2 regions of the Streptomyces sp. JNUCC 63 genome follow, and region 2 is predicted to be linked to the other one. Evidence: riboswitches for the same ligand, from Rfam matches in the RefSeq annotation. Region 2 holds a riboswitch; the other holds the start of a gene.

Region 1 (7,256 bases), 4.2 Mb from region 2:
CGCACGGTGTCCCGGCGGGCCTGTTCCAGCGCCGGGTGCGTGCGCAGCGCCGCCAGTGCCTCGGCGTGCCGCGTGTCGTCGCTCAGGTCGGAGTCCAGCAGCTCGCACAGGGCGACGTCCTCGGCCAGCCCCATCCGGGCCGCGCGCTCGCGCAGCCGCAGCACCGGCAGCGTGGCGATGCCCTCCCGCAGATCCGTGCCGGGCGTCTTGCCGGACTCGTGCGAGTCGGAGGCGATGTCCAGGACGTCGTCCGCGAGCTGGAAGGCGACGCCCAGCCGCTCGCCGTACTGCGTCAGCACGTCCACGACCGTCTCGTCGGCACCGGACATCATCGCGCCGAACCGGCACGACACCGCCACCAGCGACCCGGTCTTGCCGCCCAGCACGTCCAGGTAGTGGTCGACCGGGTCCCGGCCCTCCTGCGGGCCCGCCGTCTCCAGGATCTGCCCGGTGACCAGCCGCTCGAACGCCAGGGCCTGCACCCGGACCGCCTCCGGTCCGAGGTCGGCGAGGATCTGCGAGGCCCGGGCGAACAGGAAGTCGCCGGTCAGGACGGCGACGGAGTTGCCCCAGCGGGTGTTCGCGCTGGCCACGCCGCGGCGCACCGCGGCCTCGTCCATCACGTCGTCGTGGTACAGCGTCGCCAGGTGGGTCAGCTCCACGACCACGGCCGACGGCACGATCCCCGGCGCGTACGGGTCGCCGAACTGGGCCGCGAGCATCACGAGCAGTGGCCGGAACCGCTTTCCGCCTGCCCTGACGAGGTGCTGAGCGGCCTCCGTGATGAACGGGACCTCGCTCTTGGTGGCCTCGAGCAGCCCTTCCTCGACAGCCGCCATCCCGGCCTGGACATCGGCTTCGAGAGCCTGGTCCCGCACGTTCAGCCCGAACGGCCCGACGACGGTCACGAGGGGTCTCCTGTCTGCTGGTGTCAGCTGGCGGTCACACGGTTTGTCGATAGGTCGCTGCCATCACTCAAGTCAGCGTATCCGGTCAAGTTTCGATCACCGATAGCGCCCACCGATACGGGCCGGGCGGCATCACCCGACGTGACCACCATCACGCGCCTGCCACGCGGCCCATACGGGCACTCACCCGTGCGGCCCGATTCACCCTTATTAGGGTTTCAATTCCTGTTGGTCACAATTGCTCCTCGTGTCGCCAAACCGTGAATTGAGTCACGCCGGCCTCCCTGTCCATTTTCCCCCGGTCGACTTGACTTTCCCTTTGCCTGTACGCCAGTTGAACCTTGACAGACGCAAAGGATCAAGTACCTCATACACCTCAGATCAAGGTCAACCAGGGCGATCCGTGAATCCGGCCCTTGTTCCGGGCATGCGCTCTCGCATACGTTCCCGGCCGACGGGCGGACGCCGAATCCTGCCGCCGCCCGTGAACCCATCGATCGAGTCACTCACGGCAGGAGCGGGGGACCCAGGTAAGTCGCCGGGCCGGGCGTCGTACGTCCTGTGTCGTACGCCGTGCCGGAACGGCTCGGGGTGAAGCCGTGCCCTCAAGGGCGCGGCCGGGCACCTCCCCGCCCGAACCCGACAGCTCACCTCGCAGGCGACGGAGAGGAAATTCCCCATGCCTGCAAAGGGTCAGCGCCACCGTTCCCGCATAGCCCGTGCTGTCCGCACCCTCGCCGTCACCGGCACGGGTGCCGCCGTTCTCGCCGTGCCGCTCCTCGGCGCCACCAGCGCGTCCGCGGCGACCCCGGTCGGCGGCACCACCGTCAAGACGGTCACGGGCATCGGCTACCCGAACAACCTCGACGGCTGGATCCGGGCCTCCCTGGCGATCATGAAGAAGAACGGCATCCCGGGCACCTACAACGGCATCCACCGCAACATCATGCGCGAGTCCTCCGGCAACCCGCGGGCCATCAACCTCTGGGACTCCAACGCGGCCAAGGGGATCCCGTCCAAGGGTCTGTTGCAGGTCATCGACCCGACCTTCAAGGCCTACCACGTCCCGGGCACCTCGTACGACATCTACGACCCGGTCGCGAACATCACCGCCGCCTGCAACTACGCGGCCAAGCGGTACGGCTCGATCGACAAGGTGAACGGCGCCTACTGACGGACACGCGGGCCGGTCCACACTCCGGCTAGTCAAACAATCGTTCGAGGACGACGGCGATGCCGTCGTCCTCGTTCGACAGCGTGACCTCGTCGGCCACCGCCTTGAGCTCCGGGTGGGCGTTGGCCATGGCGACACCCCGGGCGGCCCACTGGAACATGGGGATGTCGTTGGGCATGTCGCCGAAGGCGAGGGCGCTCTCGCGGCCCAGCCCCAGGTGTTCGGCGGCCAGCGCCAGCCCGGTCGCCTTGGTGATGCCGCACGGCTGGAGTTCGACGGTCCCCGGACCCGACATGGTGACCGTGGCCAGGGAGCCCACCACACTGCGCGCCGCCGCCGCCAACTCGTCGTCGGACAGCACGGGATGGCGCAGCAGCACCTTGCTGATGGGCGTACGCCACAGGTCGTCGCGCCGGTCGACCCGTACGGCGGGCAGGGTCGGGTGCGGCATGCGGTACCCCGGCTCGATGAGCGTGAGCCCGTCGACGCCGTCCTGGTCGACGGCGGCGTACACCTCGCCCACCTCGGCCTCGATCTTGCCCAGCGCGGTCTCGGCCGGCTCCCGGTCCAGGGTGACCGACCACAGCAGACGGTCCGTGGCGGCGTCGTAGACCTGTGCGCCCTGACCGCACACCGCGAGCCCCGTGGCGCCCAGGGCATCGAGCAGCGGCCGCACCCTCGGCGCCGGCCGTCCGGTCACCACGAGGTGCCGGGCACCGGCGGCCGCCACCCGCGCGAGCGCGGCGAGGGACCGTTCGGACAGGGTGTCGTCGCCGCGCAGCAGCGTTCCGTCCAGGTCAGTGGCGATGAGGGCGTACGCGAGGGGAGGGGCCATGATCAGAGAATACGGATCCGCCGCCCCGCCGACTCGACGGGAACCGGACGACGGCCACGGGCACGGCTGTTCCGGCCGTCTTCCCCAACTCTCCTTGTCCGGGCGGGCGCTTCGGTGTCCCGGACAGGGAATTTCTTGAATTGTCCAACCGAGCGCCGCCGCAAGGCATTTGAGCAGTCGCAGAGCCGGCTGCCCTAACCGGTCGTGCTGCCGCGGCGGTTGGTCCGCCACAGTTGGTGGAGGTGCTTCGCGCCGGGCCGCACGAAGCGCGCGAGCATCGTGAGGAACGGCAGCGGGTCGTCACCCGCGAACCAGGCCGGCTCCGTCCCGCTCGCCTTCGCCGGCGCGTGCGGCGTCGTATAGCCGCTGCGGCGGTAGGCGAGGAGGGCGGGAAGGTCGATGTTCTCCACGACGTACCGGTGGCCAGCGCGCTGTTCTCCCTCCGGAACGGGGCGACCGGTCAGGTCGAGGTGCATGGCACGCACGACGTCCACCCCCGACTCGTTCTCGAAGAGCCGGAACTGGGCGCCCATGCGCGGGTTGAAGTCGAGGAGCTTGTACTGTCCGTCGCGCCGGTCGAAGCGCAGGTCGAGGTCGATGATGCCGGTGTAGCCGATCTGTTTGATGAAACGCGCGGCGAAGTCGGCGAGTTCCGGGTTGTCGACGACGTACGCGTTCGCCGTCATCCCCGCGTGCGGCGGCCAGGAGCGGACCTTGACGCCGGTGAACATCGCGAGCGGGGTCGAGTCCTGGTCGAAGTAGGCGTGCACGATCCAGTCCTCGGCCTCCTCCCTCGGCAGGTACTCCTGGAGGATCACGCCGGGCCGCTCGCCCCAGTCGCGGGCGAGGGTCAGCAGGCCCTCGCGGGTGGTGATCTTCGTGGTGCCGTTCACCGCGGGGCTGCTGCGCCGTACGAACGCCTCGCGGTTCTTGGCCACCACCGGGAAGCGGGCCTGGTCGGCGAACGCCACGATGTCGTCGTACGACTGCGGGAAGGCGGCCGCGGGGCTGGGGATGCCGTGCTCCACGCACATCTCGTGCAGGCCCTGCTTGCTGGCCAGCCGGCGCGGCAGGTCGGGGGCGACGCGCGGGAAGAGGAAATGGCTCTTGAGTTCGTCCTGGTGTTCGGCGATCAGGACGGCGGCCTCTTCGTCCGTGGGCACCAGGACGGTGGGCCGGCCGATGCGGCGGCCGATCCGCAGCAGGCCCTCCACCAGATGGTCCGCCTCCTCCGTGCCCCGTGTCGGCCAGACGAACGCACGTTTGAGATAGCGGGAGGAGGCTGCGGGCGTGTACGCGTCCTCGGTGATCGCGTACATGGGGATGCCGAGACGGCCCAGGCTGCGGATCGCGCCCACCCCGCCATGGTGCAGCGGATAGTCCCCGAACTTCACGATCAGGCCCGGTACGTCACGGTCGGCCCGGAAAGGCACACTGACGGCATTCCTGGCCACGGGTCCCCCCACGTGTCCCCCCTATGGCGCGGACCCACCCCGTCCGCGCCCCCAAGGACGCTAAGCCGGAATTGACGCCTCCCACAAGACCAATTCGGACATTGCAAACTCTTTAGACACTGCCCAAGAGCGGCAGTGCCCCGTAACGTGTGGCGCGACCACGTGGAAAGTACGTGGACAACGGGAAAGGAAGGCAGTACCCATGCCCCCCTTCGAGGTCCCCGAGGGCGACCCCTTCGGCCCGCACAACCTTCCCTACGGCGTCTTCTCCCGCGCCGGGTCACCGGAGAGGACCGTGGGCGTCCGGCTCGGCGACCACGTGCTCGACGCGGGAGCGGCGGCGCGGGCGCTCGGTTCGCCGTACGCCGCCCTGCTCGCGCGGCCGACCCTGAATCCGCTGCTCGCCGCCGGCCGCACCGCGTGGTCGGACGTGCGGCGCGCGCTGACGGCGTGGGCGACGGTGCCGTCCCACCAGGAGGCGGTCGCGCCGTTCCTGCACCCGCTGTCCTCGGTGACCCTGCACCTGCCCTTCGAGGTCGCGGACTACGTCGACTTCTACGCCTCGGAGAACCACGCCCGCAACGTCGGGCGGATCTTCCGCCCGGACGCCGCGGACTCGCTGACCCCCAACTGGAAGCATCTGCCGATCGGTTACCACGGCCGCTCCGGGACGGTGGTGGTCTCGGACACGGATGTCGTACGCCCCTCGGGCCAGCGGAAGGCTCCGACGGACCCGGCACCGGTGTTCGGCCCGTCGGTCCGGCTGGACATCGAGGCGGAGGTCGGCTTCGTGGTGGGCGTTCCGTCGCGGATGGGGCAGCCGGTGGCGCTGGGCGACTTCCGTGAGCACGTCTTCGGGCTGTGCCTGCTCAACGACTGGTCGGCGCGTGACATCCAGGCCTGGGAGTACGTCCCCCTCGGCCCGTTCCTCGGCAAGTCCTTCGCCACGTCGGTGTCGGCGTGGATCACCCCACTGGACGCGCTGGAGCACGCGCGGGTGGCTCCGCCGGAGCGTACGCACCCGCTGCTGCCCTATCTGGACGACTCCGCGGAGGAACCCGGCGGCTACGACCTGCGGATCTCCGTCGCGATCAACGGTCACGTGGTGTCCGAGCCGCCGTTCTCCACCATGTACTGGACGGCCGCGCAGCAGCTCGCCCACCTGACGGTCAACGGCGCCTCGCTGCGCACGGGCGACCTGTACGGCTCGGGCACGGTGAGCGGACCCATCGAGCGCGAACGCGGCTCACTGCTGGAACTGACCTGGAACGGCCGCGATCCGCTGGAACTCCCGGACGGCAAGCGGACGTTCCTGGAGGACGGGGACGTGGTGACGCTGTCGGCCTGGGCTCCGGGCGCGGGCGGTGCCCGGGTGGGGCTCGGGGAGGTGACGGGGCGGGTCGTGTCGGAGTGACGGAGGTACCTGTGGCTGGTGCGGCGGAGGAATCGGTTGCCGCCGACCCCTGACCCCCGGTACCCGTGGCCGTCATACTGGCGGCAGGCCGTGCGCGCCCGGCGCGCCGGCCGGCCGCACCCCACCACCTCACCACCGCACGACCCCGACACCCGCCCACCTCCGACGAGGATCCGGAGTCCGTGGCAATGACCGTCTGCCTGCTCCTGCTGGGCGCCGTCGCCCTGACGGCCGCCGTGCCGGTCCCCCGCGCGCTGACCCGGGCGGCGTGGTCCGAACGGGAGCCTGTCGTCGCGCTGTGGGTGTGGCAGTGCCTGGTCGCCACGGTTCTGCTGTGCTGCCTCGCCGCTTTGGTGCTGAGCACCGCGGCCGTCTTCCGCACCGTTCACGACCGGGTCTTCGCCCCGGCGCCGCCGGCCGTGACCGCCGCGTACGACCTCTCGGTGGCGCCCGCCTGGACGGCCGGCCTCACCCTGCTGCTGGCCTGCGGCGCCGCCTGGACCACCGCGATGCTCGCCCGCGAACTCGTCGAGGCGCGCCGGCGCCGCGGCCTGGCCCGCGCGCACCTGCGCGAACGCGCTCCCGACCTGCCCGCGGGCCTTCCGGCGGCCCGCGGGCCGCTGCTCGTGCTGGAGGACGAGTACCCCGACGCCCGGTGGATGCCCGGTCACCCGCCGCAGCTCGTCGTCACCACCGGCGCGCTGCGCCGGCTCACCGGCCACCAGCTCGACGCCGTCCTCGCCCATGAGCGCGGCCACGCCCGCGCCCGCCACGACTGGCTGCTGCACCTGTCGACCGCGCTGGCCACCGGCTTCCCGCGCATCCCGCTGTTCGCGCACTTCTGCGACCAGACCCACCGGCTGGTCGAACTGGCCGCCGACGACACGGCCTCCCGCCGCCACGGCCACCTCACCACGGCACTGGCCCTGATCGAGCTCAACCAGCACCGCGGCGTCCTCTCCTGCGCCAGCAGCCACCGTCTGCTGGGCGAGCGGGTGGACCGTCTCCTGGAGCCCCCGCCCCGGCTGGACCGCGGGCGCAGGGCACTGACCACGACGGTGGCGGCCCTGGTGCCCCTGCTCCCGCTGCTGATCACGTTCGCCCCGGGACTGACGGCGCTGGGCTGAGCGGCACACCCGCGAGTGGATCCCCTATATCCAGTCGTCGGGTTCCGGCTCGAGCAGGTCCTCCACCGGTTCCGGCTCGAGCAGGTCCTCCACCGGTTCCGGCTCAGCCGGGCCGGCCGTTCCCGGGCCGGCCGTTCCCGCGCCGGGCGGCCCGCCCAGCGACTCGAGCACCGCGAGCACCCCGTCCCCGTACGTCGCCAGCTTCTTCTCGCCGACGCCGCCGACCGTGCCGAGCTGTGGCACGGATGTCGGCCAGACCGTGACGATCTCCCGCAGTGTGGCGTCGTGGAAGATCACATAGGCCGGGACACCCTGCTCGCGGGCCTGTTCGGCGCGCCAGGCGC
Region 2 (7,256 bases):
GTACGGCGCGCAGGACCTGCGACCGGTCAGGAGCGCCGGTGCCGTCTTCGAGGGCGAGGACCTGGGGCCGCCGGGGGCGGTCGTACCGCCCGTGCGCTTCGGCTTCGGGTCGACCCCACGCAAGCCCTGCCTGGTACGCGTCACCACGACGGTGGCGGACCGGGGCGGGGATTTTTCACCGCCGCCTCGATCTCGGGACGCCGGCCGGCGAACTGGCCACTGGCCCCGGCAGGCAACGTGTGCCTGCCGGGGCACTGGCGTCGACCGGTGAAAGCCGCAACCGGAGCACGCCCCGTCCGGCGAGTCCCCACAGCGGTGGCCGTGGTCGCAGCGGCCGCTCGCGGAACCTCGCTCGGTCAGCCCGCCGTGTTGTCGACGCGCAGTCGTACCTGTTCCTCCAGGCGGCGCAGGCTGCTGTCGAGGGCGTCGCGGACGGCTCGTTCGCCCGGGTCGTGGGTGTCGTCGAAGAACGACAGGTGGACGGTCACCTCACTGGCGCCGCTGCCGATGCCGGCGACCTGGAGCCAGCCCGCGTAGCTGCCCTGCTCGCGGGTGCCCCACTCGATGCGCATCTGATCGTGTTCGGCGCGCAGCAGCGCGGAGGTGTCCTGGTCGGTGTGGTCCTCGTGCACCGTGACGGCGGGCGGCTCCTCGGGGCGCACGTGCAGGTCGTCGGGCAGCCAGGCGTCGAGCTGGGCGACGTTGGCGGCCTGATCGAAGACCTGCTCGGGCGCTGCGGGCATGGTGCGTGAACGCTCGTACTCGGCCATGGGTGCACCGTTCCTCCACTCGGGGTCGTACCAGGAACGCGTGCCCCTTCTGCCGCGGCCGAAAAGCCCCGGCCGCCGGTCCGGGGCGTCAGGGCGGGGCGGGCCGCAGGGCGCGCAGGACCGCCCAGGCGACCGAGACGAACGGGACGGCGACGACTGCGCCGATCACGCCCGCGACGATGCTGCCCGCGATGACGGAGACGGCGACCACGAGGGGGTGCAGACGGACCGCCCAGCTCATGACCAGGGGATGGAGCACGTGCCCTTCGATCTGGCCGATGACGACGATGAGGGCGAGCACGGCCACGGCGGTGAGCGGGCCGCGCCCGGCGAGGGCGACCACCGTGGCCACACCGAGCGCGACCGGCGACCCCACCAGCGGCACGAACGCGGCGAAGAACTCCAGCAGCATCAGTGGCAGCGCGAGCGGTACGCGCAGCGCCAGCAGGGCGACACCGACCAGTACGGCGTTGGTGGCGGCCACGATGATGATGCCGCGGGTGTATCCGGCGAAGGCCCGCCAGGCCGCCTGCCCCGCCCGGTCCCACGTCGGCCGGGCCCCGCGGGGCAGCAGTTCCTCGCTCACCCATCGCCAGAATCTCTCGCCGGAGTGGATGAAGAAGACGGACGAGAAGAGCGCGAGGCCGCCCGCGGCGGCCAGCTCCACGAGCCGGCCGAAGCCGCTGAGGGCCCTGCTGACCAGGCCGGCGCGGTGCGCGGACAGGTAGGACAGGACCTGCTTTTGCAGGCCGGCGAGTCTGCCCTGGCTGATCCGGAACGGCGGACGCTGCAGCCACTGCTCGATCCGGTGGATGCCGCCGCCGAACTCGCTCGCCAGCTTTGCCGACTCCCCCGCCACCACGTTGGCCACGAAGCCGAGCAGAGCGAGCAGGGCGAGCAGGCTGCCGACCAGGGCGACGGCGACGCTGAGCGGTCGTGGCAGGAGGTGGTTCAGCAGGTCGGTCAGGGGGCGCAGGACCGAGGTGATGACCAGGGCCAGGAAGATGGCCACGGCGATGAGCTGGAAACGGCCGAGGACGGTGAAGACGCCGTAGACGACGCCGCCGACGAGGATGAGCCGCCAGGCATAGGCGGCGGCGACGCGCAGCCAGGGCACCGTGCGCTCGGCCTTCGTGGCGGCGGGAGCGGGCCGGGCGCGCGGCGGGAGGCGTACGGGGCGCGCCGGGCGGCTGCCCGGCACCACGCCGCCCGCCCGGCGCCCGCGGCCCCGCCCGGGCGCCGGACCGCCCGCATCCGCCACCGCGCCTCCCGCTTCCGACCGGCCGTCACGTCGGGACCGTCGCCACGTCAGCTGTGACGGTCGTGTCTAGAGCACGGTAAGGGCTGGTCGGGCGGGGGCACGGGTGCGGTTCGCCCGGCCGGGCGGTCGTCGGGGGCATCCGGGGGAACGGGTGCCCGTCCGGCGTACGGCGCTGCGCGAGGCCGGGTGGCCGCGGTGGGTCGGCCTGTCACGGCGGGGTCTCCTCCAGCAGGGCGGGGCCGTTGTTGCGTACGTTGTTGACGGCCGGGGAGACGGGCCGGGCGCCGAGATGCCCGCCCGCCGGGGGGCTCAGCAGTTCCCGCAGCTCGTCGGGGTTCTGGTGGCGGAGGTCGAGCCAGGCGTCGTAGTGGTCCGAGGTGAGGGCGAGCGGCATGCGGGGGTGGACGCGGCCGGCGGCGTCGGTGGCCTCGGTGGTGGTGATGGTGCAGGTCGTCAGCCAGGCGGCGGGGTCGTCGTCCCGCTTCACCTCCGGGTCGCGCCAGTATTCGTACAGTCCGGCGAGCGCCATCAGCCGGCCGTCCTCGGGGCTGATGAAGTACGGCTGCTTACGGGTCCTGCCGGTCGTTCCGGACGTGACCTGCTGCCATTCTTGAAGCGTTCTCCCCCCGTGAACGGGGGGAGATTCCGCCCTACCTTGCGGTGGGAGGCTTGACGCGGCGAGCGCGCCTGACGACTGCTCTTCCAGCAGCCGGGATCGCCATGAGGCCGATCCGGTACAGGTGCAAGATGTTCCGGGCCGCGTTGTGGTCGGCGTTGCCCGACCAGCCGCAGTCCGGGTTCTTGCATACGAACACGGCCTGGGACTCCCGGCTGCCCGGAGTGGTGAAACCACAGGCTGAGCAGCGCTGGGAGGTGCCAGGGGCGGGGATCTTGACCAGGGTGCCGCCGTGTCGGGCGGTCTTGTACGTCAGCATCGTGACCGTACGGCCCCACGCCTCGGCGGCGATGGAGCGGTTCAGCCCGGCTTTCCGGGCGACGTTCCTGCCCGGCTCTTCGACGGTGCCCCGAGCCGACTTGACCATGTTCGTGATGGTGAGTGCCTCGACCACGACCGTGCTGTAGGTGCGGGCGATGGTGGTGGTCGTCTGGTGCTGCCAGTCCGCTGCCCGTCGCTTGGCTTTCGCTCGGAGCTGGGCGATCTGGTCATAGGTGCGGTGCAGGCGGCGCGAGGTGCGCTCGCCGGGTTCGCGGTGCTTCTTGCGCTGGGCGGCGCGCTGCTCCAAGCGCAGAAGCTTGGCCTTCTCCTTCTCGGTCAGCCATTCGCCGTGCTGGTACGTCGTAGCGTCCGAGAGGGCGAGAGGGACGGTGACGCCCACGTCGATACCGACCTCGGGACCGGTGTGAGCCTCGGGCCTGGGCGCCAGGGTCGTCACGCGGAAGGCGATGCGCCAGCCGAGCGTGTCTTTGATGAGCCGGGCTCCGGTGATCCGGTTCTCGGTGGTGGCGTACTTCCCGACGGGGAGGTCTTTGGTCCAGCGGAATCGGACCCGGCCGATCTTGGGCAGGTTGACCATGCCCCAGCGGCGGTGCACGCGTTTGATGTTCAAGTCCCGGCCCTGCGGAATGTCCACGCTCATCACGGACCGGAACCGGCCCTTGAAGTTCGGGGCGTCCGCCCGGCCCTCCCAGCAGTTCTTCCATGCCTGGACGTACGTCTTCAGCACCGCCTGCGCGGCCTGCGCGGGCAGAACGGCAAGGAAATCGAGGTCCTTGCGGGCCTGGCGTATCGCGGCGTCGGCGTTCGCGAGGGTCCGCTTGTCCTTCGGCATCGTCTGCCACCACGCGTGCAGCAGGTTCCACATCGCACGGGCCGCATGCGCCTGGGCGTCGGCCGTCGACACCCCGGCAGGCGACAGCGCAAGCCGGGCGCGGTGCCCGAACTGCCGCTTGACCAAGGCTTCTTGACTCACAGTCGTCAGCTTACCATTTGGTCTATGTCACCGCGATGGAATCCGAATCCCGATGTGCGCACCGGACGTCACGTCGTCTACAACCTGCACGTTCACTTGGTTTTTGTCACTAAATACCGACGGGGCGCCTTCACCGACGCCATGCTCAACAGGTGCGAGGAGATCATGCGGGAGGTGTGCGAGGACTTCGAGGCCGAGCTGAAGCAGTTCAACGGCGAGCACGATCACGTACACCTGCTGGTGCACTACCCGCCCAAGGTCCAGCTCTCCAAGCTGGTCAACTCCCTCAAGGGCGTCTCCGCCCGGCTGCTGCGCAAGGAATACGACACGCACGTGCGCCGGCATCTGTGGGGCGGGCACTTCTGGTCCGGCTCCTACTTCGCCGGATCGTGCGGAGGAGCGCCACTCACCGCCGTACGCCAGTACATCGAGAATCAGCAGCGCCCCGTGAGCCGAGGTCAATAGTGCAGACCAATGCCCACGGTGCGAGCCAGAACAGTCTTAAGATGCGCTTCACCACCGCCCTGGAGGACGGCGCACTGCGCAAGATCAAAGGTAGATGGGGGCGCCGTCGGGCCGGGTGGCAGGCAGCGGCGTTTGACGAAGGCGCGGCGGAAAGCGGGCTTCTCGTGCACGGTCTCGGCCCGTGCGTTGATCAGCCGGGCGCCGATCCGCGCGTCCTTCGCCCAGGAAGGGACCAGTCCCCAGCGCAGCGGCCGCAGCTCCCTGCGCGCGGAGGCGGCCTCACGGTTCTCTCGCGGGGCGCGTTCCAGTACGGCCCACACCCGGTTGGTCGGGGCGACGTTCCAGCTGGGCTCCAGCGCCTCCTCCGGGCGCCACTCGGTGACCCTGAAGTGCTGGACCAGGTCCTCAGGGCTGCGGGTGGAGACGTAACGACCGCACATGGGGCCTCATCCGGGGAAGGTCACATTTACGTATCGGACATACCGCACTTCAATCTTCACACGAGGCACACACGTTCGCTAAGTTGACGTCCAGGCCGCACGATTGCCTCCGGCGAGTCCCGTCGGATCGTGCGACCTCCGCCGAGTCCGGTACGCCCCCACGGCAACCGGAGCCGGGGACCCAACCGACATTGGGGTGAATCGGCTCAACTGTCCCTCCGGACAAGGGCCGTAGGGCACGCCTTCCACAGAACGTCCGCCCGAACCCGACAGCTGACTCGGCAGGCGGGCTATGGAAGGAGTGCGTCTTCCTTGGCGCCGGAACGACCGAGCGACGACAGGCCCAGCCGCGCTGAGGTGCGGCAGCGGATCAGCAGCCTCTACGACCAGGCGGAGAGCGCCACGGGGAACTTCAACGCCACCCGCGCGATGAGCAAGAGCGGGCGTGCGCGGGGTGGTTCGGGGGTGTGGGGCAGTTCCCGGGGATCCGATCCGGCCCTTGACCGGGTGGCCAGGCAGTGGTTCGACGCGGCGCGCGCCCAGTTGGGCCCGACCGTTCCGGCGGTCCTGCCGCCCGACCGCATGCCGAGTCGGGCCAACTCCCGTACGGAGAAGCCGAGTAGGCGTCCGGAGGACGTTCTGGAGGAACTGGGGCTGAAGAGCAGGCCGTCCCGGCTGGAGCTGACCGCGGGTCCGGCGCAGACCAGACCGGCACCCGAGCTCCCGGCCGGCCCCACGGCCGCCGCACCGGCCCCGCCAGTACGGGAGTTGCCCGCGGCGCCACCTGCCGCCACGTCGGCCGCTCCCGTCGCGGAGTTGACCAGCCGGTCCATGGAACCCCAGCCCACGGGGGCCATGGAGGCACTGACCGCCCGGTCCATGGAACCCCGACCGACCGGCACCGTGGAGCCCCAGCCCACCGGGACCATGGAGGCACCGGCTGCCCGGTCCACACAGGCCCAACTCACCGGTGCCATGGACACACTCACCAGCCGCGCCATGCAACCCCAGCCCACCGGCACCATGGACGCACTCACCACCCGGCCCATGGAACCCCAGCCCACCGGGGCCTTGGACGCGCTGTCCAGTCGGTCCATGCAGCCTCCGCCCACCGGCAGCATGGACGTACTCGGCACCGGGCCCACGGAGCCCCGGCCCACCGGGCCGATCGAGTCGCCGGCCGTCGGTCCCGCGGGGCCGGCTTTCGGGTCCGTGGGGACGCTTCCGCCCGCGGCCGAGACACGGCCGCAGGCGTCCGGCGCGCCGCGTGTCTTGGTGGCCGGCCGCCGGCAGCCGGTGCCGAGGTCGTCCAAGGGCCAGTTGCAGGCCAAGCTCACCCGGGCCCGTGAGCTGCTGTCCCGGCACGCCGCTCAGCAGGGAGCGGCGCAGTGGCAGCAGCACTCCACCGGGCTGTTCGACACCACCCCGCCCCTGGACGGGAACTCGCTCTTCGACGCCAGCCAGGCCGTCGGCCAGGCAGCGGCCGTGGACAACGCCGCCGCCTCCCTCGGCGTCGCCGAGACACCGGCCTCGGCCTATGAGAGGAAGGCCGCCAAGGCGCTCGAGTTCGCCCGCGCGCAGATCGGCAGGCCGTGCGTCTGGGGGGCGACCGGGCCGGACTCGTACGACTGCTCGAGCCTCATCCAGGCCGCCTGGCGGGCCGCCGGGGTGGCGCTCCCCCGTGCGGCCTTCGAGCAGGCCGGCTCCGGCACACCGGTCGAGCTCGCCGACCTCCGGCCCGGAGACCTGGTCTTCTTCTACAGCGAGGTCAACCACGTCGGCCTCTACGCCGGCAGCGGCACGATGGTCCACGCTCCGAGCCCGGGGGCGTCGATACGCGAGGAGTCGATCTTCTTCGCCGGCCCGCAGGCCATCCACAGCGCGATACGGCCCGCCTGAGCCACTCCGGGCCCCCTGCCGGGCAGCTTGTCGCATGAGCGGAGGCCGCCGTTCGAGGGGTGTCCTCACCTGATGCGGTGAGACGCCGGAGTGCGACGAGTACGCGGGGGGCGTACGCGCCGTTTGCTCCGGCATGGACAGCTCTTCCCGGGCCGTGGAACCGACCAGCGGGCCCTGCGACCACCCGTCCCCCGTCCACCCGCCTCGCCTGCGGCCGGGCACACCCGAACACGAGCCCGGTACGCCGCTGCTGCGGCCGTGGGGCGTCGGGTCCGGCGAGGTGCCTCGGGGAGCGTCGGCCGGGGCGCTGCCCAAGGTGCCCGCGGTGCCCGTACCCCGTGGGCTCCCGGGCCTGTGAGGCCGGCCGGGGAGGCCACCGGGCCGTTTCCCGAGGCCTGGCCCGGGCCGCTCGGGGCACCGCTTGCTCACGGCCCGGTGACGGCGGCATCACGATGGTGGGCGTGGGCGTTGCCCGGACCCGGGCATGTCG

Evidence for each region. A riboswitch is a leader RNA that binds a small molecule or an ion and turns the genes downstream of it on or off. The one in region 2 is predicted to bind cyclic di-AMP.
Region 1: linked by a shared signal. The riboswitch ahead of ACX25U_RS14860 (transglycosylase SLT domain-containing protein) and the one ahead of ACX25U_RS34750 (NlpC/P60 family protein) in region 2 are both predicted to bind cyclic di-AMP.

What each region holds. Positions count from the first base shown of each region.
Region 1 is NZ_CM135963.1:3,273,753-3,281,008, forward strand. It holds gene ACX25U_RS14855 (polyprenyl synthetase family protein) at 1-908, opposite strand, end outside; cyclic di-AMP (ydaO/yuaA leader) riboswitch at 1,394-1,584, shown strand; gene ACX25U_RS14860 (transglycosylase SLT domain-containing protein) at 1,588-2,082, shown strand; gene ACX25U_RS14865 (HAD family hydrolase) at 2,111-2,917, opposite strand; gene ACX25U_RS14870 (carboxylate--amine ligase) at 3,112-4,350, opposite strand; gene fahA (fumarylacetoacetase) at 4,574-5,785, shown strand; gene ACX25U_RS14880 (M56 family metallopeptidase) at 5,974-6,912, shown strand; gene recQ (DNA helicase RecQ) at 6,937-7,256, opposite strand, start outside.
Region 2 is NZ_CM135963.1:7,514,361-7,521,616, reverse strand. It holds gene ACX25U_RS34785 (hypothetical protein) at 1-271, shown strand, start outside; gene ACX25U_RS34780 (SRPBCC family protein) at 357-770, opposite strand; gene ACX25U_RS34775 (AI-2E family transporter) at 859-2,031, opposite strand; partial or broken gene ACX25U_RS34770 (SOS response-associated peptidase family protein) at 2,240-2,641, opposite strand; gene ACX25U_RS34765 (RNA-guided endonuclease InsQ/TnpB family protein) at 2,682-3,962, opposite strand; gene tnpA (IS200/IS605 family transposase) at 3,987-4,427, shown strand; partial or broken gene ACX25U_RS34755 (SOS response-associated peptidase) at 4,541-4,867, opposite strand; cyclic di-AMP (ydaO/yuaA leader) riboswitch at 4,997-5,171, shown strand; gene ACX25U_RS34750 (NlpC/P60 family protein) at 5,180-6,766, shown strand.